3 regions of the Lysinibacillus sp. GbtcB16 genome follow, and region 2 is predicted to be linked to each of the others. Evidence: riboswitches for the same ligand, from Rfam matches in the RefSeq annotation. Region 2 holds a riboswitch; each other region holds the start of a gene.
What was found. Region 2 has a riboswitch for S-adenosylmethionine ahead of metK (methionine adenosyltransferase). Riboswitches for the same ligand answer to the same signal wherever they lie in the genome.
Positions count from the first base shown of each region.

Region 1 (7,747 bases), on a different contig from region 2:
ATGGCTCAATCCACTTTTTGCATGTTTGCACATAAAAATCCACTTCAACGATTGAAGTGGATTTTTAATTTATCTATTAATCCAATAAAAAGCACCTGGACACACTAATGTTTCCTTTGTTCGGTGTGGATCCTTCAATGTAACACCGATTGGCCCTTCTTTTAAATGACCGAGCGTCATGCTAGATGCTGAGGCTTCCTCATAAAAATCCAAGCGCATATTCGGTAGCTGTAGAGACATAAACTGCTCATGCTGCTCAAACTCGGGTAGTTGCAATACCTTCTGCCAAAGCTGCACCGTTTCCATCACATCCTTGACAAAAAACTGAATGGATTCCATTGTAATGGCTTGTTTTTCATCAATCGCGCCACTAGCCTTTAATTGAGACAAACGCTCCTCATCTCCATCTGCCCATTCAATTAAGAATGGAAAATCCACTGAAAGGCCGGGTCTGCCAAAATGCAATAGCTTCCATTCGATTATCGTGCCGTCCGGTCTTGTGCGGCTACAAGCATCGGGACCATATACTTCATAGCCCAATGCACGCAATCGTTGACCCTCGTCTTCAATATTTTTGGTGCGTAAGGCAATTCGTGAAAATCCTTGGCGCTCATGATCACGTTTAAACGTATAATGTAGGGAATATGGGTACAGGGCTGCTTGCTCAAATAAATCACGATCATAAATAGCGATTTGTTCAATATAGCTTAAGCCAAAATAACTTAGTGTATTGTAAGTCCCCCACATTGTGTGTTGACCACCGTTCACTGTATGGACATTTCGTTTATTGAAGAAAACCTTTATATTTTCCGGTGATTCTACTTGATGTACCAGATGATCAAAATATAAAGTCATGGCAATTCCCCTTTCTTTCCCCCATTAGCTTTACCTGGATGTGTAATTGATTTAATATTTACTTAAGAAAAGGAGTTACTATATGGTATGAAAAAAAGTGCAATTTACCTACTAACTCCGTTAACTAATTTATTACTAACTATAAAGAGGTGATTTGAATGACAGATCATGTTGCTGCTTTTAAATTGGCATTAGGTAACTATCCTACAGGTGTAACAGTTGTTACAGCATGTCATGAAACGAATCCAATTGGCTTAACCGTCAATTCTTTTGCATCTGTTTCCATTGACCCACTACTTATTTTATGGTCACTTGATAAAAAATCTCAGCTTCATCCTTACTTTATGAGTGCGGAAAAATTCGCTGTCAATATTTTAGCAAGTGATCAAGAGCAATTATGTACATTATTTGCAAGTAAAGTCCCAGATCGCTTTGCTCAAGCAAAATGGTCCACTTCTTCTTTAGGACTACCGATTTTACATGATACAGCAGCTATTTTACAATGTAAATCCTTTCAGCAAATAGATGCAGGTGATCATACTATTTTTATTGGGCAAGTGCTAGATATTACAAACTCTCAAAAGGAGCCGCTTCTCTATCATCGCCGTCATATCGGTCAGATTCCAAAAAGCTTCTATAGCTAATTGCCATAAAAAAAGGGCCACTTGTAAGCAACGGAAACCATGCTTATTGGTGGCCTTTCCACATCGTTCAACTGAAATGATCCTTTATTTCTTCTGAGGAAATCTCTGCTTTTCAAGCCTATTAATTTGAACAATCACACCATCCTGAATCGTAATATGCACTTCACCAAATTCAAGATTTTGAATGGCCTTTGCAATAGCCTCTAATTTCTTATCTTCTACCTTTGCCGACTGAGCCATACGATACACCCCTTCTTTTTCGTCCTTGTTGTACAAAAGAGGCCAATGCATCAAACTGATTGATAGCCCCTCCTATCTCTCAGATACATCTGTTGGAATTGGCACCTATGTTTCGGTTGCCGAGGCTTCATTGGGTCAAGTCCCTCCACCTATCTTGATAAGAGTACTGCGTTTCTTGAAAATAATTCTATAATTCTGTTATAAGATTGTCAATACAAAATATTAGAAAACCTAGCTGAATACTTTGTAATGATTATTTTAGATTAGAAAACTATCTATATCTAAAGTATTTTATGCCTAATCAACGAAAAATAGATGGCAATCCATTAATTTATTACGAACTCCATTTCCTCATCAAGAATTCAAGGGGACCTCGACGATGTTTAGCTCTCCACCAGACAGAAACAAGCACACATCCTACAAAGTAACAGCAGGCATATAGCATGGAAAAAGCAAGCGTCTGATTCTCCAACTTTTGGCAAACAATTAATATTCCAATCCCAATAAAAACATGGCCGACATAATGCGTTAAAGACAATTGTCCCGTAAAGATCAAAGCTTCAATTACTTTATTTTTACATGTCTCAACAAGATAGATGGAGCCCACGATAAGGACAATTGCCGACGCCGAATTAGATAGTACATACATCATATTCGGTGGAATCGGTCCCGTATCAAATAAATATAATGCACTCTCTACATCTAAGAAATGGATCGTTGTCATCTTAATAAATAGCGTTGAAAAAGTCTCCGTCATTATGACTAGCAATAAGCCCATCACCCATAAGATTTTTCGTAATGAGCGATTAGTTAAATCTAATGAGCCGATTACCATGCCAATTAGAAAGAAACAAATCCAGGGAAATAGTGGGTGATAGCCATTAAACAACAAATTTCTTATAAATCCTGCCGGTGTCCAAAAATCAAGATACTCAAGTAATACATATGTTGGGTGCCACCCAGCAAGGTAATTAAATTGAATATGGAGCCATTGTGAAAGGATGAGGATGACACCGATTATGAACATCATCATTTTCTTGGATTGGGCAATCAAACATGCGGCAACAAACATATACACGCCATAATAATGTAAGATATCTCCTGTCCAGCCGACCGTATATAGGACTATCCCTATCACGAATAACAAAAGCGACCTCTTCCACAAAGTAAGTCGATTCTTGCGAAGAAGTATTGGGTCCTTAGTCTCTCTAGCCTGACGAGTCATTAAAGCTGTTCCTATTCCTGCTAGCATGACAAATACGGCCGAGGCACGCCCCTCAAATAGATTTTGTAAGGCCACCAACCATGTTGAACCATTCTTTGTAGAACCCGTTATGACTCCAAAATTGACAATGAACATACCAAACATGGCGAGAGCTCTTGCAAAATCAAGGCCTTCAATGCGCCGATCATCAACTCTTTTTGCCATCTCCGCCTCCTTGGATAACGCTATGCACAGCCTCCTTCCAAATAGCTCTGTAGTTCAATTGGTTACCTGTTAACATGAAATTACCGATATTATCATAGACCAAGGCTAGCATCTGTGCCTTTGCTTCTATATTGGGAGTATCCTCTAGAACCCCTAACCGCACGCCATATTGTAGAACCTCAACAAAGCTTGTTAAAAAGCTGGTTTCTAGCTCTACTAATTGTTTCTTATAGCTTTCATCGCGAGCTGCTAATAGTATATATTGGTTAAATATTTTATTAAAATAAGGATCCTTGCCCTGCGCCTCAATAGACTTATAGCCCAACTCTAGTAATTTTTCCTTGAAATTAACGCGAGAAAGTTCTTTATAATCCACTGCGACATCCTGTTGAATTACTTTATACAGTTCATCAAATAAGTAAGTGATTAATTGATCCTTTGATTGAAAATAATAATAAATGGCTGGTTTCGATATACCGACCTCTGCAGCAATCATGGCTAAACTTGTTTTTTCAAACCCTTTTTCTGCAAACATCACATAAGCGACTTCTATAATCTTTTGAAAAGTTTGTTCCTTATTCCCCATCATCATTCTCCTTTTTTACCTACCGTTAAGTAAATATTAAATGATACACCTCTTTTAAACAAGAAAAAACTGTGTAGAAATATTTCTCTACACAGTTCATATTTATAGATGTTGTAAATATATCATTAAAGCTTCGGCTGTTTTTTGCTTGCCCATTACTTTCATAGGCTGTCCATCAGCAGGTACAATCCAATGGGGCTCGTCCCCGTCATATAAAGATTGAGAGCTATTGGCTACCATCAATTGAGCATGAGCTGTTTCCATTCGCAGTCTTGCACGTGCTAATAAAAACTCCTCATCATCGGTCGCTTCTAGCTTAAACCCTACTAACGTCACATTCGGTTGCCAGCCCTTAATTTGCCCTAAGACTTTTGGCGCCTTTTTAAAATGAATAATAGGTGGCTCATCTGAAGGCATTTTCCCCGCTCCCTCCATCAAGTTGCCTGATTGATCATATACTTTATCAATGACCCAATCGGAGCCAGCCGCAGCCATAATAACGATATCAACACGCTCTTGTTGGACAGCATGACGAACCTTTTCTCCTAAATCCTCAATACCTTCAAATTTAATCAATTTCATTTGATCGTGATTCACTGGAAGCTGTGCAAAATAACCATGCATATATACTACATTAGCACCAGCAGCGAGTGCCGCCTCCGCTAAATAACAGCCCATTGTCCCTTTTGATAAATTCGTATGCCCTCGTACACGATCCCATTTTTCAAGTGTTCCCCCACTTGTAATGAGTACGGTTTTACCTTGTAATGTCCCCATCCACTCACCTATTTTCTAAAATATATACACCTACTATTTTACCGTAATGCAAGGATAGGCTTCAATAGATTCCATCATAGTGCATTTTTTTGTTCCATCAGCCATGCACTTAAAATTTCCGCAAATTTCTTCGTTACAGGTGATGCATTATGCTTCATCGCAATTCCAATCGTACGGTAGGCACCTTGCTTCAGAGGAATCGCTCTTAAGGTAGGCGGCAAAGTCTGAATGACCAATTGGGGTAAAATACTAATCCCAAGTTGATGAGAAATCATAGAAACAATGCCGACCTCCTCTGAAAGCTCAAAGCGAATATTGGGCTTCACATGATATTGTTCCAACAAAACTTTGACATCATTGGTCCCTTTATAGGAAGTCATAATAAAAGGCATATCTTCTAAATCAACAATATCGATCTCAGACTTATTAAATAGTGGACTTTGATCTGAAACGATACATAATAAAGGGTCCTGCTGTAATTCCGTATATTGATATTGCTCAGATTTTTGACCATTTAAAAATCCAGCCTCTATTTCCCCACTGAGTAGCCATTGTTCAATTTCATAATAATCACCCTCGCGTAATTCCACCTGTATTCCAGGAAACTGATTATCCATAATCCTAATAATTTCTGGCATCCAATTGGAAGATATACTTGAAATAACGCCAATACGCACATTTCCTCTTGTTACTCCATGAATATGTGCTGCCTCTTGTTGCAATAATTCCTGTGCGTCTAAAACCTGACGCATCGCCCTTAGCATGGTTTGCCCCTCACTTGTCAGTGTGACACCCACTCTACTTCGATGTATGAGCGCAAATCCAAATTCTTTTTCTAAACTTGACACGGCGTGACTGACAGCAGACTGAGTTAGACCTAGTGCATCTGCTGCTTTTGTAAAGCTTGCTACCTCTGCTACCTTTGTTAAAATCTCATATTTCACTAAGCTCATCAGCAATACCTCTACATACATGAATTTTTTTAATCCTAATCATTATAAACATTCGTTTTACTAATCTCAACACAAGATATATAGTAATTTTTAGTATAAAAACTGTTTTAGTACACAGATGGTAGGTGAACATAATGAGTATCCAAGGAAAAGCAAATGTATTGATGGTTATTGTCACAATGTTTTGGGGACTATCTTATACCTTTATGGTCATGGGGCTTGAAACATTGGCTGTTTATAATGTGGTGGCATTGCGTTGTATCATCGCATTTTTAGTAGCAGGGCTTATTTTTTATAAACGGATGATTAAGGTAAATGGTAAGACTTTAAAATATGCAGCTATCCAAGGATTTTTATTATTCATTGTGTTCGCATTAAGCTTATTTGGCTTACAGTCCACTTCAGTTTCAAATGCAGGCTTTATTTTAAGTCTAACGGTTGTATTAGTGCCGATTTTCAGTAGCTTTATTGATAAAAAATTACCTTCCAGTGCCGTCAGCTTTGCAATTATTTGTACGATGATTGGTATAACAGTGTTAACGGCGCAAGGTTCATTCTCCTTCCATAAAGGAGATTTATTAGTAGCAATCGCTGCGCTATGCTATTCAATTTATTTACTTTTAAACAGTTCATTTACACGGAATGTGGAATCTATTTCATACGGTATTTACCAATTAGGTTTCGCTGGCATTTATGCGCTAATTTTAACATTATTATTTGAAACACCTACGTTACCAAATAATACGACATCCTGGATTGCTATTTTAGGTCTTGGAATCATTTGTAGTGCGTTTTGCTTCGTTGGTCAAACTGTTGCACAACAGTATACTTCTGCTACACATACAGGTCTAATTTTTTCCCTAGAACCTATATTTGCAGCGATGTTTGCGATGATGTTCATTGGTGAAGGATTGACAGTGAAACTCGTTATTGGTGGTAGCTTTATTTTGATTGGTAATTTATTTGCTCAATTAGAGCATTTCCATGTGTTGCGCTTTATTAAAAAAGATGCACCAGAAAAAGTAATTCATTAAAGAGTGATCCACAATGATCACTCTGTTCAAACTGTGGGTAACAGCCATCGAGAAGTTTACTCTCGATGGCTGTTGTCATCCCTTCAATCACCCATTTTTAGTAATACACTAGCTACTATTGGTATACGCTTTCTGCGGGCGGTGTCGATCTTTACTTTATTTTATTGTCCAATTGTCAAAGAAAAAAGACTGTAGGCAAACTCTCAAAATTCATTGAGTTTGTCTACAGTCTGAACAGAGTGATTCACAATGATCAATCTTTTTTCCTTTTATAAAAATCTTCTAAGTTGCTCAGCCTCATTCAGGCGTTCTTGTCTTAAACGCTCTTCCTGCTCAGCAGCTGTTTCCGGATGTTGTGATGGTAGCGTATCATAATCATCATCCCGTTCTGCAAATAATACGATACTCCCCTGCTCTACAAGATGAGCATAGTAAGCGATTTGCCCTTCGGAAAGATTAAAGCGTTTTAAGCCCTCTGTTACAGCGGAATCACCTGTAAACCAAGATTTAAATTGGTCCACCCAGTTACCAGCCTCATGTGTGTGGACATCATCATCCCATTTCACATCCTCCAACTGCTGGGAGTCTTTCGCAATAATATGGATATCCTCTTTATGGAAACCTTCTGTTCGCATATTTTCTAGAATATGAAGCATTTCGTCCCTTGTATGGGCCACCTCAATTTTTGGATTTTGTTCATTCATCATGTTCATGTTCAATTCCTCCTAATTTGTATGGCTTACTAAATAATTACCCTGACTATGGGGAAACAAACTCTTTTTGCCGCTTCGTTACCAAACTGTAATAATTGTTACTATGCTTTTATACAAGTACTCTTTTTGTCATAAAGAGATAAAAAACCTAAAAAAAAGCATCCCCAAATTATCTGGGAATGCTTGTAAACCGTTTATTTGTCGAGGAAGGCTTTTAACATCCAAGTATGCTTTTCAAGGGATTGGTACATCGCATTCAGTAAATCCTCTGTACGGTCATCCCCTTCCTCTGCTGCTAGCTCCATTGTGGAATTCAATGCTTTCATGAGCTTTTGGAAATCAGAAATCGTCGTTGCTACCATTTCCTCCGTCGACTCATTTCCTGTTGCTTCCTCTACATAGGATAGCTCTAGATGTTCTTTTAAAGTCGCAACAGGCTTGCCATCCTTCGAAAGAATACGTTCTGCAATTTCATCTAAATTCAACGTTGTTTCATTATACAATTCTTCAAATTTT
Region 1 is NZ_JAGXJV010000001.1:1,074,338-1,082,084, reverse strand. Features, by position in the region: gene KVT27_RS05220 (VOC family protein) at 70-855, opposite strand; gene KVT27_RS05215 (flavin reductase family protein) at 1,014-1,499, shown strand; gene KVT27_RS05210 (YezD family protein) at 1,584-1,739, opposite strand; SAM riboswitch class I at 1,809-1,903, opposite strand; gene KVT27_RS05205 (DUF418 domain-containing protein) at 2,074-3,168, opposite strand; gene KVT27_RS05200 (TetR/AcrR family transcriptional regulator) at 3,152-3,754, opposite strand; gene KVT27_RS05195 (phosphopantothenoylcysteine decarboxylase domain-containing protein) at 3,857-4,531, opposite strand; gene KVT27_RS05190 (LysR family transcriptional regulator) at 4,606-5,484, opposite strand; gene KVT27_RS05185 (DMT family transporter) at 5,619-6,518, shown strand; gene KVT27_RS05180 (general stress protein) at 6,788-7,231, opposite strand; gene KVT27_RS05175 (Dps family protein) at 7,426-7,747, opposite strand, start outside.
Region 1: linked by a shared signal. The riboswitch ahead of KVT27_RS05210 (YezD family protein) and the one ahead of metK (methionine adenosyltransferase) in region 2 are both predicted to bind S-adenosylmethionine.

Region 2 (7,747 bases):
TTGCTGCTTACATCAAAGTCCTAGGTTTCCACTCATTATTGAAGATGAGGTCACAGTAGGACACCAAGTAACTTTACATAGCTGTACCATTCGAAAAAATGCCTTAATCGGTATGGGCTCCATTATTTTAGACGGAGCAGAGATTGGAGAGGGTGCATTTATTGGAGCCGGAAGTCTCGTGCCTCCTGGTAAAGTCATACCTCCAAATAGCTTAGCATTAGGTCGTCCAGCGAAAGTTGTCCGAGAATTAAACGCTGAGGATAAAAAGGATATGGAGCGTATCGTACGTGAATACGTAGAAAAAGGTCAGTATTATAAATCTCTACAAAAATAAAAGCTTATAAAGAATTCATTCATTATAAAAAATCCCTCGCTTTCCATGACCATTGTTCAAGGATACAGGCGAGGCATTTTTGCAAAAAAACAAAAGGGGCAGAAAAGCCCCTTTTGTTCATCATACATTAGAATAATTTTCTAACGACTTCAGCACTTTAGCACAATAGTTTACAGACGTGCTTTTACGCGTAATGCGTCAGCTTTATCAGTTTGTTCCCATGGTACATTTAAATCTGTACGACCGAAGTGACCATAGGCTGCAGTTTGTTTATAAATTGGACGACGAAGATCTAGCATCTTAATAATACCTGCTGGGCGTAAATCAAATAGCTCACGAACCCATTCTACGATTTCGCTTTCCTTCACTTTTCCTGTACCAAATGTATCAACAGCAATGGAAACAGGTTGTGCAACGCCTATTGCATACGCCAGTTGTACTTCCGCGCGTTCTGCTAAACCAGCTGCTACAATATTTTTAGCTACATAACGTGCCGCATAGGCAGCTGAACGGTCAACTTTTGTGGCATCCTTACCTGAGAACGCACCGCCACCATGTCGTGCATAACCACCGTATGTATCAACAATGATCTTACGGCCCGTTAAACCAGCATCTCCTTTTGGCCCACCAATGACGAAACGGCCAGTTGGATTGATAAAGTATTTTGTGTTTGAATCTAATAATTCGCTTGGCACAACAGGAGCAATCACGAATTGTTTTAGATCAGCCTGAATTTGTTCAAGTGTTGCTTCTTCATCATGCTGTGTTGAAATAACAATTGTATCGACACGCACAGGTACGTTATTGTCATCATACTCAATTGTTACTTGTGTTTTACCATCTGGACGTAAATAAGCTAGCTCACCAGATTTACGAACTTCCGTTAAACGACGTGCCAACTTATGAGCTAAGCTAATTGGTAATGGCATTAACTCAGGTGTTTCATTACATGCATAGCCAAACATTAAGCCTTGGTCCCCTGCACCAATCGCTTCAATATCTGCATCTGTCATAGAACCTTCACGTGCTTCTAAAGCTTGGTCAACACCTTGAGCAATATCTGGAGATTGCTCACCAATTGCTACAAGTACCGCTAAGTTTTCAGCATCAAAGCCATATTTTCCACGTGTATATCCGATTTCCGCTACCGTATCACGTACAATACCTTTGATATCTACATAAGTAGAAGTAGTAATTTCTCCCGCTACTAATACTAATCCTGTTGTTACAGTTGTTTCACACGCTACACGTGCATTTGGATCTTCTGCTAAAATAGCATCTAAAATGGCATCCGAAATCTGGTCACAAATTTTATCTGGATGTCCTTCTGTTACACTTTCTGATGTAAACAGTCGACGGTTTGTCATTTAGTTTTCCTCCTATTACTCTTACAAATAGTATTTGAATACGGTACTCATTACCCATGTCAAGTCCGCTCCTAAGGATTGAACTCTCAAGCCGCTGTTGTTGTCATTTCACTTTACGTGAAAAAATAACTGCTACTTTTAACACGAGGATTTCGAAAGATCCGTCATTATAATAAGGAAAGAACTACATATACTTACCTTTACATTGATTTTTAACAATAAAAAAATCCTTTACTCACGTTACTATACATGAGGAAAGGAATAATGACTTCGCTACCTTTCACTCTTATCGTTCAAGGGATTTTCCCTTGCATCAGGTTGGCACCAACGCATGACGTGAAATAGTTCATGCAGGTTGCCGGGTTTCACAGGGCCTGACCCTCCACCAGCTCGGGATAAGAGTATCCGTTCAATTTTCATGTTACTGAAAAGGTCGAACATTGTCAAATATTTTCTTATGTATTACTGTATAGAAAGGAAGGAACAAATAATCATCATAAAACTTTTCATTCTTGGGTGATGATGTAAATAGAAGAAAATTAATCCCTACAACATACCTAGCATCTTGTGGTAACATATGTGTGGCTCAAATTTTAGACAATTTACTGTAGCATTGAATGTTTTCTACTCGAAAAACATTATTTTTTGTCAGTTTATTGAAAAGTAATAAAAACTCTAAAATAATTTCTTAATTAGTATAGATTATTTAACCAATTGTGTTATACTATTTTTGAAATTAAGAAAAAATCCCTCTAAATCAAGGGAATACTATAAAAAAGGATGGTATTTAATCGATGAATTCAGTAGAAATTGCAAACGAACTGAAGGAATTATTAAGCGGCGGTAACATTAACGTTCAACTTTCAGTACCACAATTAGCAGAAAAAGCTACTTCTCGTGGTGAGGCAATGTTAACAGTAGATGGCGCAGTTCGTGCAGAAACTGGCAAATACACTGGTCGTTCACCTAAAGATAAATATACAGTAGAAGAAGAAAGCACAAAAGATCAAATTGACTGGGGTAAGGTCAATCAACCAATTTCCTCTGAAGTGTTCGATAACCTGTATGTAAAAGTAATAAAATATTTAAAAGAACAAGATGAATTATTTGTATTCAAAGGCTTTGCTGGTGCTGACAAAGATTCACAATTAAGCATCCAAGTTATTAATGAATACGCTTGGCACAACCTTTTCGCTCATCAATTATTTATCCGTCCAACTAAAGACGAATTAGCTTCGCATGTTGCAGACTTCACTGTCATCTCAGCTCCTAACTTTAAAGCAGATCCTGCGGTTGACGGTACTGCTTCTGAAACATTCATCATTGTATCACTTGAAAAGAAAATTATCTTAATTGGTGGTACTGAATATGCTGGTGAAATGAAAAAATCTATCTTCGGTATTATGAATTACTTACTACCACAACAAGGTATCCTTTCTATGCACTGTTCAGCAAACGTTGGTGAAGCTGGCGATGTAGCATTATTCTTCGGTCTATCTGGTACTGGTAAAACAACATTATCCGCTGATCCAGACCGTAAGCTTATCGGTGACGATGAACACGGCTGGTCTGATAATGGTGTATTCAATATTGAGGGTGGTTGCTATGCAAAAACGATCAACCTTTCTGCTGAGAAAGAACCAGAAATCTACAATGCAATCCGCTTCGGCTCTGTTTTAGAAAACGTAGCTGTTGATCCAGAAACTCGTATTTGTGATTATGATGATGGTTCATTAACAGAAAATACACGTGTAGCTTATCCGATTCAATACATCGAAAACATTGTTGATCCTTCTGTAGCAGGTCATCCAAAAACAATCATCTTCCTAACAGCTGATGCGTTTGGCGTATTACCTCCTATCAGTAAATTAACAAAAGAGCAAGCTATGTATCACTTCTTAAGTGGTTTCACTTCAAAACTTGCTGGAACTGAACGTGGTGTAACAGAGCCAGAACCAGTATTCTCTACATGCTTCGGTTCTCCGTTCCTTCCACTTCCTGCAACAGTTTATGCAGAAATGTTAGGTCAAAAAATTGACGAACATGGCGCACAAGTATTCCTAGTGAACACTGGTTGGACTGGTGGAGAATATGGTACTGGTAGCCGTATGAAACTTTCTTATACACGTACAATGGTACGCGCAGCTATCGATGGTAAATTAACAAATGTTGAAACGACACAAGATGCTGTATTTGGTTTACACATCCCAACAGCAGTTGAAGGTGTACCTTCACAAGTGTTAAATCCTCGTGAAGCATGGGCAGATAAAGCTGCATACGATGCAAAAGCTGCTGAACTTGCAGGCTTATTCAACGAAAACTTCAAGAAATTTGCAAACGTTTCTGAAGCCATCACTACACTTGGTGGCCCATTAAAATAACAACTAGAACAAGAAAAGGGAACGAGATAATTCGTTCTCTTTTTCTTTCCCATAAAACATAAATGAAGCTAATATAGGAGATACATATGAAAAGAAAATACAAATTACTAGTAGCAATCATTACTATATTATTGGCATTATTTACTGGTGCTGGTTTTTTTGCAGGCAACTACTTTTATAATCTGGCATTAAATCCGGATACTGATAAATCAGCTGTTCTAGATGCCCCCCATAATTTAATTGATAGCAATTCAAGTGAGGCTCAAGAGAAAGAGGATCGTGAGCAATGGTTTAACAAGCATTATGAGGAGAAGGCGATTCAATCCTATGATTCTCTTAATCTGCATGCATACGCTATCCAAAACAGCCAGCCCACGGACAAATGGGCAATTATTTTCCATGGCTATTCAAGTGATGGTACACAAATGACTAAGTATGCTAAACAATTTTATGATATGGGCTACCATGTGCTCATTCCCGATGCAAGAGGACATGGTCAAAGTGAAGGTGATTATATCGGCATGGGGTGGCATGATCGTTTGGATGTTGTTTCATGGATTGATGACATTGTAAACAGGAATAAAGATGCTGAAATTGTGCTATTTGGGGTTTCAATGGGAGGCGCCACTGTGATGATGGCTTCAGGCGAGGATTTGCCGTCAAATGTAAAGGCTATCATTGAGGATTGCGGCTATTCTTCCGTATGGGATGAATTTTCCTATCAATTACAAGCAATCTTTCACTTGCCTTCATTCCCAATTATGCAATTCTCTTCAGTCGTAACTAAACTAAAAGCAGGCTATATGCTGGGAGAAGCTAGTGCTGTTGATCAAGTGGCAAAATCAAAAACCCCTATGCTGTTTATTCATGGAGACAACGATACTTTTGTCCCTTCGACCATGTTGAATAACGTATATGAGGCAGCAAATGGTCCGAAGCAAAAATTACTTGTCGAAGGTGCTGGTCATGGCGAGGCGGAAAGCGTAGCTGGCGAGCTCTATTGGGAAACGATTCAGCTTTTCTTAGAAACTTATATGAAATAATAAAGTGCCCCGTCCTTTAAAACACCTATTCATCTCCAGATGATAGCTATTTAAGGAAGGGGCTTTAATAATTTCATTTTCTAGTGTTGCTTCATCCATTCACAAAGAGCACGTACGGTTTCACGATTTTTAGCTGGCGGGTATTGATGTGCATAATGAAGGTCATACCATGTCTCGTAAGTTTTATTAGCATCCTCTAAGAAAAATGCCAGTTGTCTAGCATGCTCTATATCCACATTCTCATCCTGATAGCCATGAATAATTAACACTGGAGCTGTTATATGCTCTACTTCAAACAAAGGTGTACGAGCATCATAGGCTTCCGGTACACGGTTTGGTGTTCCTCCGATAACGCGTTTCATCATCCGTCGCATATCTGTACGTTCCCAGTAAGTGGCCGTTGCATCAGAAACCCCAGCCCATGTCACAACGGAAGTAATATCCCTTCGTAAAATTGCTGTCCATAGAGCCATGATGCCTCCACGCGAAAAGCCAAAAACATGTATATTATCATTACAAAATTGCTTCAGTACATCGACTGCAAAAACAGCATCATAACGGTCTGCCCCTGCAAACTCATCTTTGCCCTCGCCACCTCTATTTCCACGATAATAGGGTGCAAAGACGATAAAGCCTTGAGCGGCAAATTGGGCAATACGTGAGGGTCTTACCATACCTATGCTTTGCATACCCCCTCTTAAATATAAAAAGCCATCATATGTACCCTCAGTCTTCGGCTCTGCTAGAAGTCCTTTTATCCGCAAACCCTGTGACATATAAGTGATTTCTGTTAATCGTATTGCTGGATTGGGTGAAGGATAGGCACGCTTTTCAACGATATCACCATTTTTTGTCATGTCGTTTCAACTCCTCCAGCATTTTCTTCATCCCTTCATCCTTCATATGAAAGCTCAAGTTTGGATGACGGGTAAATTCCTCATCAGATAACCAAAGCATACCGGATGTTTCTAAATCAAATTCAATGTCCTCCTGCCCAGCAAATTGTGCAGTAAAAACGGTTTTACAAAATAATATGTCATCATGAACCGCATATTCTGCAAACCATTGAAGATTTTTCACACGGACACCGGTTTCTTCAAATACTTCCCTTATAGCTGCATCCTCTAGCGTTTCGCCTTGCTCCAATTTGCCTCCTGGCACCTCGACACCACGTCGTTTATGAATAGTACATAGCCACTTATTTTGATGCTTTAAAAAAACAAGGACGTGTTTGGGTTCTACGGTAAATTCCCCTCTCGTAAAACTCAAATCTACGCGCAGGCCATGTAAATCTGTAAATGTTAACATATCTTCAACCTCACGTTCTTTCTTGCTGAATAACAGTAGTCATTTTTCATTGCCTTCACTTACAGGCATCGCGAATTCCTAATTTCTGTTTAGTTGGGATTGGATTTTTCACTAGGTACAAAATCATTTAATTCCCTCTAGCTTATCTAAGTTAACTATAGAATAATCATACAGAAACAAGCAACTTTAATATAGTGTAAGCAAGCAAAAAAGCGCGCTTCAAATGAAGACACGCTTTTCATTAAATGACTCGTTCACCATCGAAATAAACAACCGGATTTTTCACTACACAATCAATATGGACATCCGCTGCATTTGCTCCACCGAATGGGACATTGCTACCGAATGCGATATGGATTGTCCCATAGACCTTCTCATCTTCTAGTACATTCCCACATAACGTAGCACTTTTATTAGCTCCAATACCGAACTCTGCGATGATCCGACCATTCTCTTCGCCAAGTAATTCCAGCAATCGAGGACCATCAGGACCAATTGCTTCTACTAATCGTCCATTAGAAATTTTCAATAATAATGGTTCCTTTAAGACACCAATATTAGCAATAGAACCATCCACTAAAATTTCACCATTTGCAGATGACTCTATTGGCGCAATATAGGATTCACCGGAGGGAATATTACCATGCTCTCCTGCTTGGCGAATAACGCCAGTCGAACGAATGCCTAAACGGTTTTCTACACTAAATGTTAGCTCATGACCATCCTTAACAATTCGAATTCCTGCCGCCTTATCGAGAAGCTGGACATATTTTTCTACCATTTCCTCAATCTCTTGCGCATCTGCATGAAGCGCACCTTGTTCAAGCATCTCCAACGTAATACCTGGCATAGTCGCTACACGTCCACCTTTTTCACAGGCATTTTTACGAGCCGCTGTATGTGTCAAGGAGTGAGAGGTCAAACAAAGTGAGACATCAGCATTTGCCATCAGCGATGAAACTGCATGAATAGGCTCCTGCCCTGATTTTTCCAATAACGGCATAACCATAAGCATGGTATTAGCCGTTATTGTTAGTCCAGCCTCATAAAAGATTGTTGCTAAGTCTTGCTTTTGAACATCTGTCAAAATTAAAAGCGTTTCTGACGATTGAACATTTAAATGATCTTTTAATACCTTCAGTGCAATATCATGTAAATGCTGCATTGTAGCACCCCTTAATTAAAATTCAAATGATATCTACGAATGATTCCTTCTATTTCAGTTCTAGCCTCCATTAAAGGCCCTAAAAATTCTGGTACTCGTTGTTCAGTAAAACGGTAGATGGGGCCAGAAACAGTGATAGAGGCTACGAC
Region 2 is NZ_JAGXJV010000002.1:32,150-39,896, reverse strand. Features, by position in the region: gene KVT27_RS12150 (gamma carbonic anhydrase) at 1-334, shown strand, start outside; gene metK (methionine adenosyltransferase) at 505-1,701, opposite strand; SAM riboswitch class I at 1,985-2,103, opposite strand; gene pckA (phosphoenolpyruvate carboxykinase (ATP)) at 2,496-4,082, shown strand; gene KVT27_RS12135 (alpha/beta hydrolase) at 4,169-5,125, shown strand; gene KVT27_RS12130 (alpha/beta hydrolase family protein) at 5,206-5,982, opposite strand; gene KVT27_RS12125 (NUDIX domain-containing protein) at 5,966-6,433, opposite strand; gene KVT27_RS12120 (aminopeptidase) at 6,675-7,598, opposite strand; gene KVT27_RS12115 (IclR family transcriptional regulator) at 7,610-7,747, opposite strand, start outside.

Region 3 (7,747 bases), on a different contig from region 2:
TTAGGCGACCAAACACCGACACTGAATTTTATTGAAGCAAATGAAAAGCTTCTCGGGCGCTTTTTTGGAAAAATCACAGTGGTGTGCTTCCTTTCTCTTACCCTATTTGCGGGAGGAGAATTACTGTATTTTATTGGTGCTTTTATGAAAACAGAGGTAATGCCGGAGACGCCTACTATGGCATTTGCCTTGTTGTTTATTATTATAATTATGTATGCTACCTATTTAGGGATAGAAAACTTTGCTCGTTCAGCAGAAATACTTTTCCCTATGTTTGTCTTAATTTTTATTTTCTTTGTTGTCAGTATCACCCCACAAATTAAATTTGAAAATATACAACCAATTATGGAAGCATCCAAAACATCCATCTTATATAGTATCATCCGCTTTATAAGTGTCTTTTCTTTTTCGTTAGTTATGTTATTAATGATTTACCCTGCGAGTGTCAATGTCCAGCAATCCTCAAAAAAAGGATTTTTCATAGGCATGCTTCTCGGTGGATTTGTACTAGTAACATTAATTATTCTATCCATTTTAGTATTAGGGCCAGCCAACACGGCTTCGCGAACTTTCCCTAGCTATGCCCTAGCACAAAGAATCTCTATCGGAAATTTTTTACAGCGTATTGAAATAATCATGGCTTTTATGTGGATTGTATCCATTTTTATTCGAACGTTTATGTACTTCTATACAACTGTTGTTGGAATTGCACAAATTATGAAATTGAAGGATCACCGCCCACTAATCCTACCAATGGGTATTATTATGGTCGGACTTTCGCAAATTGTTCACCCAGACATCGTCCATTCCAACATTTATAATGATGAGATTTGGCCAATTTATGCATTTGTTTGCACCATATTATTACCCATACTTCTCCTCATTGTAGCTGTTATTCGTAACCGAAAATCACTAGGTAATTCAACTGAAATGGGTCATGCGGATTCTAATGAGGGGCTAATGACTGATGCGAGTAATGCGGTTTCTAATCAAGTGAATCAGACGAAACCTGCTACTATGAATTCCAATCAGGAGAATCAGACTAACGATGCTAATACAGATAGCACTCAAGACAATCAGGATAATCAAGAAAAAATAGATAATCCAGTTTCTACTCAAGACAATCAAGATAAATCTGCTACGTCGAATTCCAGCCAAGTGATTCAGTCTGAAGCTGGCAACGCTACATCCAAACAGGATGATCAGGCGACACCGGATAAAACGAGTTCTGACAAGAAAAATCTAGAATAACAAAGTCTAATTCCTTCAAGCTGCTTAGCGAAGAAATTAGACTTTTTCAGTGTTATTTAAATATGATATTCAATTTCGTCCACAAAATCCCATTCATATGGTGTCTCTTGGTATACGTAGTAGTTCAACCAGTTGGAGAACAATAAATGCGTATGGGCACGCCATGTATTCATCGGTGCCTTTGCTGGATCATCATTTGGGAAGTAGTTTACTGGAACGTCTATATTGATACCCTTGGCAACATCGCGACTGTATTCATCGGCTAATGTTGTCGCATCATATTCTAAATGTCCAGTAATCATAATGTTTTTATTATCTTTAGATTGCACGATAAACACACCCGCATCCTCTGAATAGGATAATAATCGTAACTCTTGATGATTGCGAACCTCGTCAATCGAGACAGATGTATAGCGAGAATGAGGGGCAGTAAATAAATCACTAAAGCCTCGTACTAAATCTACTGTTAAATCAGTAATCACATGAGAATAAACCCCGGAGCATTTAGCAGAAAGCTCGACCTTTCCAATCCCATAATGATGATATAGCGCAGCCTGTGCCCCCCAACATATATGTAGCACGGATGTCACATTCTTTTTAGACCAATCCATAATTTCAGCAATTTCCTGCCAATAGTTAACCTCTTCAAACGGCATTTTTTCTACAGGCGCACCCGTAATAATCATACCATCATAGCGTCGATGACGAATTTGGTTAAACGTTGTGTAGAATAATTGCAAATGAGATTTACTGACATTTTTAGATTCATGAGTAGCCGTGTTTAAAAAAGTAATATTCACTTGTAATGGCGTATTTCCTAGTAATCGTAGTAATTGTAGCTCCGTTTTTTCTTTTTCGGGCATCAAATTTAAGATTAATATATTTAATGGACGTATTTGCTGTGTTCTCGCACGGTCCTCTTCCATCACGAAGATTTTTTCCTCACGTAAATGTTCTCCAGCAGGTAAATTTTTCGGAATATTAATTGGCATCTTACGTTCCCCTCTCTTTTTTGCTCCTTTTTCGAAAAAATTAAAAAATCCTCCACATTCCATATGAGATAGAATGAGAAGGATTTTTTTCACGTTCACTCTTATCTCTCAAAGGAAAAACCTTTGCTGGAATTAGCACCTTTCTAACATTTGTTAGAGGTTGCTGAAGCGTCATCGGGCCAAATCCCTCTGCTTCTCTTGATAAGATTATTTAATTATCTTGAATTGTAACATGGACTAGTTAGAATATCAATAATTCATAGAATATTTTGTTATTCCTATGCATGTTCTCCCATCATTTGATAAACACTAAGCTTGCTGTATATGGTTATTCTACATGAAATTTTATGGTAAACATGCCGCTATTATGTTACCATATATCTTTAGTAATAGAGAGGAACGTGAATACTTTGATTAATATTGAATTTCCAAAACCAGATGTAGTCATTCGCCAACGCGAACAAGATGTAAAACCAGGTGATGTCCCAATTACACCATACTTTGGTTTCATCGACTTCCACAAAATCACTCGTGATAAAGGCGGCATTTTCTTATTTTATAATGAAAAGAATGAGCTATTATTTGTCGGTAAAGCACGTAAAATTCGCCAACGCATTAAAAAACATTTTGAAGACAATGTATCTCCGATGAAAAACTATCGTGACGAGGTCTTCAAAATTGAAGTCTATGAAGTAGAAGATCCTATGGAACGTGAAATTTATGAAACGTATGCGATTAATACGTTCCGCTCCAAATACAATGTAGATAAAGTATTTTATTAATATCAACAAAAACCGAAATCTCTTTTTTTAGGGATTTCGGTTTTTTATTACATCCTAGTCATGCGATCTATCGGCATGCTTTTTCCGTTAATATATAGTTCAATAATTGTCAGCTCTGGGCTTTTGTTGATAGCATAGACATACGGTTGAGCTTCTTTCTTTTGCTCGCTTCCTTCCTTGAAATGAATGACTAACCGATCTTCATTTGCTGCCACACTTGCTAGCACATTTCCTTTCGAAAACATGACAAGATAGTACGTCACGTCATCTTCATACAATAATTGAATTCTGTCTTTAGCTATAATATGCTGTTGGATATGGTCAGGAACGATGGTTAGCTCCTGAATCTTAGGTGGAACTGGCAGCGGTGCAGAATCACATCCACCAATCCATAAGACATAAAACAATACTGGCAACATCCATTTTTCCAAGATGCTCCCCTTCCCTTATAGCTACTCTAAAAAAAATGCTTTACGCTCTTTAGCAATCCAGTCCTCAAGCTCTTTATCATCACGCTTCACTAGTCGATTGATAAGAACATCATGCCAAACATAATCCTCTAATAAATATATATGCACAGGATCATTCGTTATAAAAGCGGTTTCTTGATTCGACGGCGAGTGACCATAAATCATTTCTTGTCCATCAACCGATAAAATAAACCAGTGGGGTGTAGAAGTCTTTCTCGTATAGTGTGTGGCTCTGTGCTGATCGATAGATGCCAGATGTTCCCCGACATATAAGGTAATGCCATGCACCTTCACATGCTGTGATACCCCTTCGATATCCTCGCGTAAGGCATCGTACATATCTTCCCACATCGATAGGATAATTTTTGTCTCTGCTTTTTTTAATAAGTTTTGACAATAATTGATGATTGTCTGCTTCCCTTTTAGCATTAACACTTTAGGTTCCGCTTCCTGTTCTTTCGTTTCTAATTTTTCTAATTGATCACTAATCGACGTAAAATTTGATTGCCAGCGCTGTTGAATTTGCTGCAAAAACATTTCGACAGGAATAGAAGAATACGTCGTTTGATCCGCCGTTTCCTCTTTCAGTACGAATCCCTTTTCAACAAGACCATTTAATATGTCATAGATTCTAGCTCTTGGTATTCCAGAGTTTTTGCTAACTTGGTAGGCACTGACATGACTATTTTGTACGAGTGCTGTATAGGCCTTTGCCTCATATTCTGTCAATCCCAGTTCTTTTAATTGGGCGATTAATTCATTCATATCATCCCTCCATATTTTTATTATAGGCTACTGTTGTGAACATTTGCCAATGAAAAAATTAGGCTTTACAGCACCGAATAAATTAGTTACTATTTCAGTAGTAACTAATTAAGAAGAGGTGTAAGCATGGTCTTTGATGTGGATGTACATATTTTAATACTATTAATTTCCTTTGGATTTTTAGCAGCTTTTATCGATTCTGTCGTTGGAGGTGGTGGTTTAATTTCCTTACCAGCCTTATTGTTTGTTGGCTTAAATCCCGCTGCTGCAGTAGCAACCAATAAATTAGCTGGCGCGATGGGCTCACTCACATCGACCATTTCCTTTTACCGTTCTGGTCAGCTTGAAATTCGATCTGTCCTGAAATATTTCCCTCTCGCCTTCATTGGATCATTATGTGGTGCATGGACTGTTCATTTAATTAACCCAGCCCTATTAAAACCATTAATGCTTTTCATGCTGGCGGCTGTTGGGGTATATACGATCTTTAAAAAGAATTGGGGCGCTGTCTCAACCGTTAAAAATCTATCTAAAACGCACTTATTTTTATTTATGATACTTTTATTTGCGATTGGGTTTTATGACGGGTTTCTTGGTCCTGGAACGGGCTCTTTTTTAATCTTTAGCTTCTTGCTTGTTGGCTTTGATTTTTTAAAGGCTGCAGGAAATGCGAAATTTTTAAATTTGGCGAGTAATGTGGCAGGTGTTTGTATGTTTGCTTACTTAGGTCAAATCCATTATGTATATGGTTTAGTCATGGGGGTTGCTCAAATTGGTGGGGCTATGCTTGGCTCTCGCATGGCCATTCAAAAAGGAAGTGGCTTTGTCCGTACGCTTTTTATCATTGTGACGATGACGCTCCTTGCAAAAAATGCCTACGATTATATGATTCATTAAAATAAAAACAACGCCACAGTCAAAAATCTGCGGCGTTGTTTTACATTATATGAGGAAATGCTCGTCCTTAAATTTATGACTAGTAGCAAGACTGACGATTACAAAAATAATGAAGGAAGCTACAATAGGAATCGTCACGGTATGCATACCAAAAGCGGTCGGATAGAACCGATCGATGAAAATATACAAAGCCATACCTGAAATCATTGACGAAATAGCGCCATATTTGTTTGCTTTCCTCCAGTATAACCCGAGAACTACCGTCCAAATAAAGACTGCCTCAAGTCCACCAAATGCAAATAAATTTAACCACACTAATAAATCAGGTGGATGGAGTGCAAAGAGGACAACCGCTAAGCCAATTACCGCTGTCACTATAAAACTGGCACGCTTAATCTCTGCATCACTTGCCTGTGGCTTCATGTAATTTAAATAGATGTCTTTGACAACCGTAGAGCTTACTAGCATGAGCAGTGCATTGACAGTAGACATGGTTGCGGCCATTGGTGCTGCTAAAACAATCCCCGCTAAAAATGGTGGCAGTACCTTTAATGTTAAGAGTGGCATAACTTTATCACCAATATCGATGCCCGGTAGGACAGGTCGTGCTAACACACCAATTAGATGCATCCCAAACATGATCGTCCCGATGGCAATCGTGCCTATAATAATCGCTAAGTGCATACTTTTAGAATCCTTATAGCTCATTGCACGTACGGCGATTTGCGGAAGTCCGACCACACCTACACCAATTAATATCCAAAACGTTGAAACATACAGAGGTGTTAAATCCCCTTCTGCTCCAAATGGAGATACGAAATTGGGATTTTCTGCAACCAGCGAGGTCATAATTTTATCGATGCCTCCACCCGCAATAATAGTACCGATTAATAAAATGACAGTCCCGATAACCATGATCGAGCCCTGTACAGTATCCGTTAAAGCAACTGCACGGAATCCACCAATAATCACATACACTAACACTGAAATCGCAAATATAAACAATGCTGCTGTGTAGCTTAAGCCAGTTAAAGACTCAATTAAACGGGCTCCTCCTACCCACTGTGCCATCATCGCTGAAAATAAAAAGACAATAATACTAATAGCAGACAGAATGACAATGACATGGCTTTTATAGCGTTCTCGTAAAAAGTCGATAAGCGTAATAGCTTGGTAACGACGAGCAATAATTGCAAATTTTTTCCCTAAAATCATCAGGACAAAATACCCCGCAGGTAGCTGTGCCATGGCGAGCAGCACCCAGCCGAGCCCCTTAGTATAAGCTACTCCTGGCCCTCCGATAAAGCTACTCGCACTACCATATGTAGCTATCATTGTCATCGCTAGGATAAATCCACCCATTTCTCGACCACCAAGGAAATACTCCTGTAGAAACGAGTTAGAAGAGCGGACATGTTTATTGGCCCATAAACCAATTCCAAAAATAATAATTAAAAATAATAGCAAAGGAAATACAACTTGCCAATGCATTAGCGCTCCTCCTCCTCATCTTCAAATGGAACCTCTTTAAAGAAGAGCTTCATAACAATCCAGATGAGCAGGATCATAAAGCCTGTCCCTGCGATACAGCTATAGAAAAACCAAGCAGGAAAGCCCAAAACATACGAATAATTTGCAGGATCCCCTGAACCTAGTCCATAAGCAAAGCCAAACCAAATCGCAAAATTGACAAGGACTAGTCCAATTCCAATAAGCGCCTCCCGATGCGCAATTTTAAAGCGTTGATCTTTCACAAGACAATCCCCCTAACCTACTCTATTTTACTGATATGTTGGTCTGATGGGAAGAGATGTGAAAAAATAAGCGTTTTTGACTTCACGACACTTTAATCATCAATATATTTACACATTTCATTACACATGCCATGTTGGTAGTAATTGTAAAAAGAGGGGATAATAAATGAGATGGATACATGTTGTAGGAATTGTGGTTTTAACTGCGCTGTTAAGTATAAGCGGAACATATTTTGTCTTGGACAAGAATTATAAACAAGAAGCCTCTAATAAAGATACTGACAGTGAATTAGAAAACAGTCCAAAAATGGAGGCCAAGGAAGAATTTGTATCGACAGTAGATACTCAATTTGGTTGGGAAAATCCCGTATTCTCTATGAGGATTGATGAATGGAAAAGTGGAGATGAACCATTTGTTGACAATTTAGTAGAAGAAGTACTTCAACAAATGTCGCACCAAAAAATAATTGCTGATGAAAAAGAATCCTCCATCATGATTACACCTGAAAGAATTGACACATTGCTGCAAATGGTAGAGGAAAATAAAGATGTTTATGAACACCGTGAACAATATTTGGATGTATTAAATCGTTGGAAATTAGGTGATTTTTCATCTGTAGACCAAGATCATAATGATCTATGGTTTCTTCAAGGATCAAAGCAAGATGGGATAGCTTATGGGATTGCAACAAAAGAACAAGAAATCGGTTATATTTTTCGAGTCTTCGCTAAAGAGGTAGTAGAAGTGTTTGGGAGTTCCATTCATACGAACTAAGCAACTAGCTTCTGTATTGTAAATTCTACTAATGGTGAAGGTTTAGCCTATAAAATACAGT
Region 3 is NZ_JAGXJV010000001.1:1,848,915-1,856,661, forward strand. Features, by position in the region: gene KVT27_RS09255 (GerAB/ArcD/ProY family transporter) at 1-1,251, shown strand, start outside; gene metA (homoserine O-acetyltransferase MetA) at 1,308-2,243, opposite strand; SAM riboswitch class I at 2,342-2,451, opposite strand; gene KVT27_RS09265 (nucleotide excision repair endonuclease) at 2,654-3,025, shown strand; gene KVT27_RS09270 (hypothetical protein) at 3,073-3,456, opposite strand; gene KVT27_RS09275 (TrmB family transcriptional regulator) at 3,478-4,260, opposite strand; gene KVT27_RS09280 (TSUP family transporter) at 4,387-5,157, shown strand; gene panF (sodium/pantothenate symporter) at 5,203-6,648, opposite strand; gene KVT27_RS09290 (YhdT family protein) at 6,648-6,911, opposite strand; gene KVT27_RS09295 (DUF6241 domain-containing protein) at 7,078-7,686, shown strand.
Region 3: linked by a shared signal. The riboswitch ahead of metA (homoserine O-acetyltransferase MetA) and the one ahead of metK (methionine adenosyltransferase) in region 2 are both predicted to bind S-adenosylmethionine.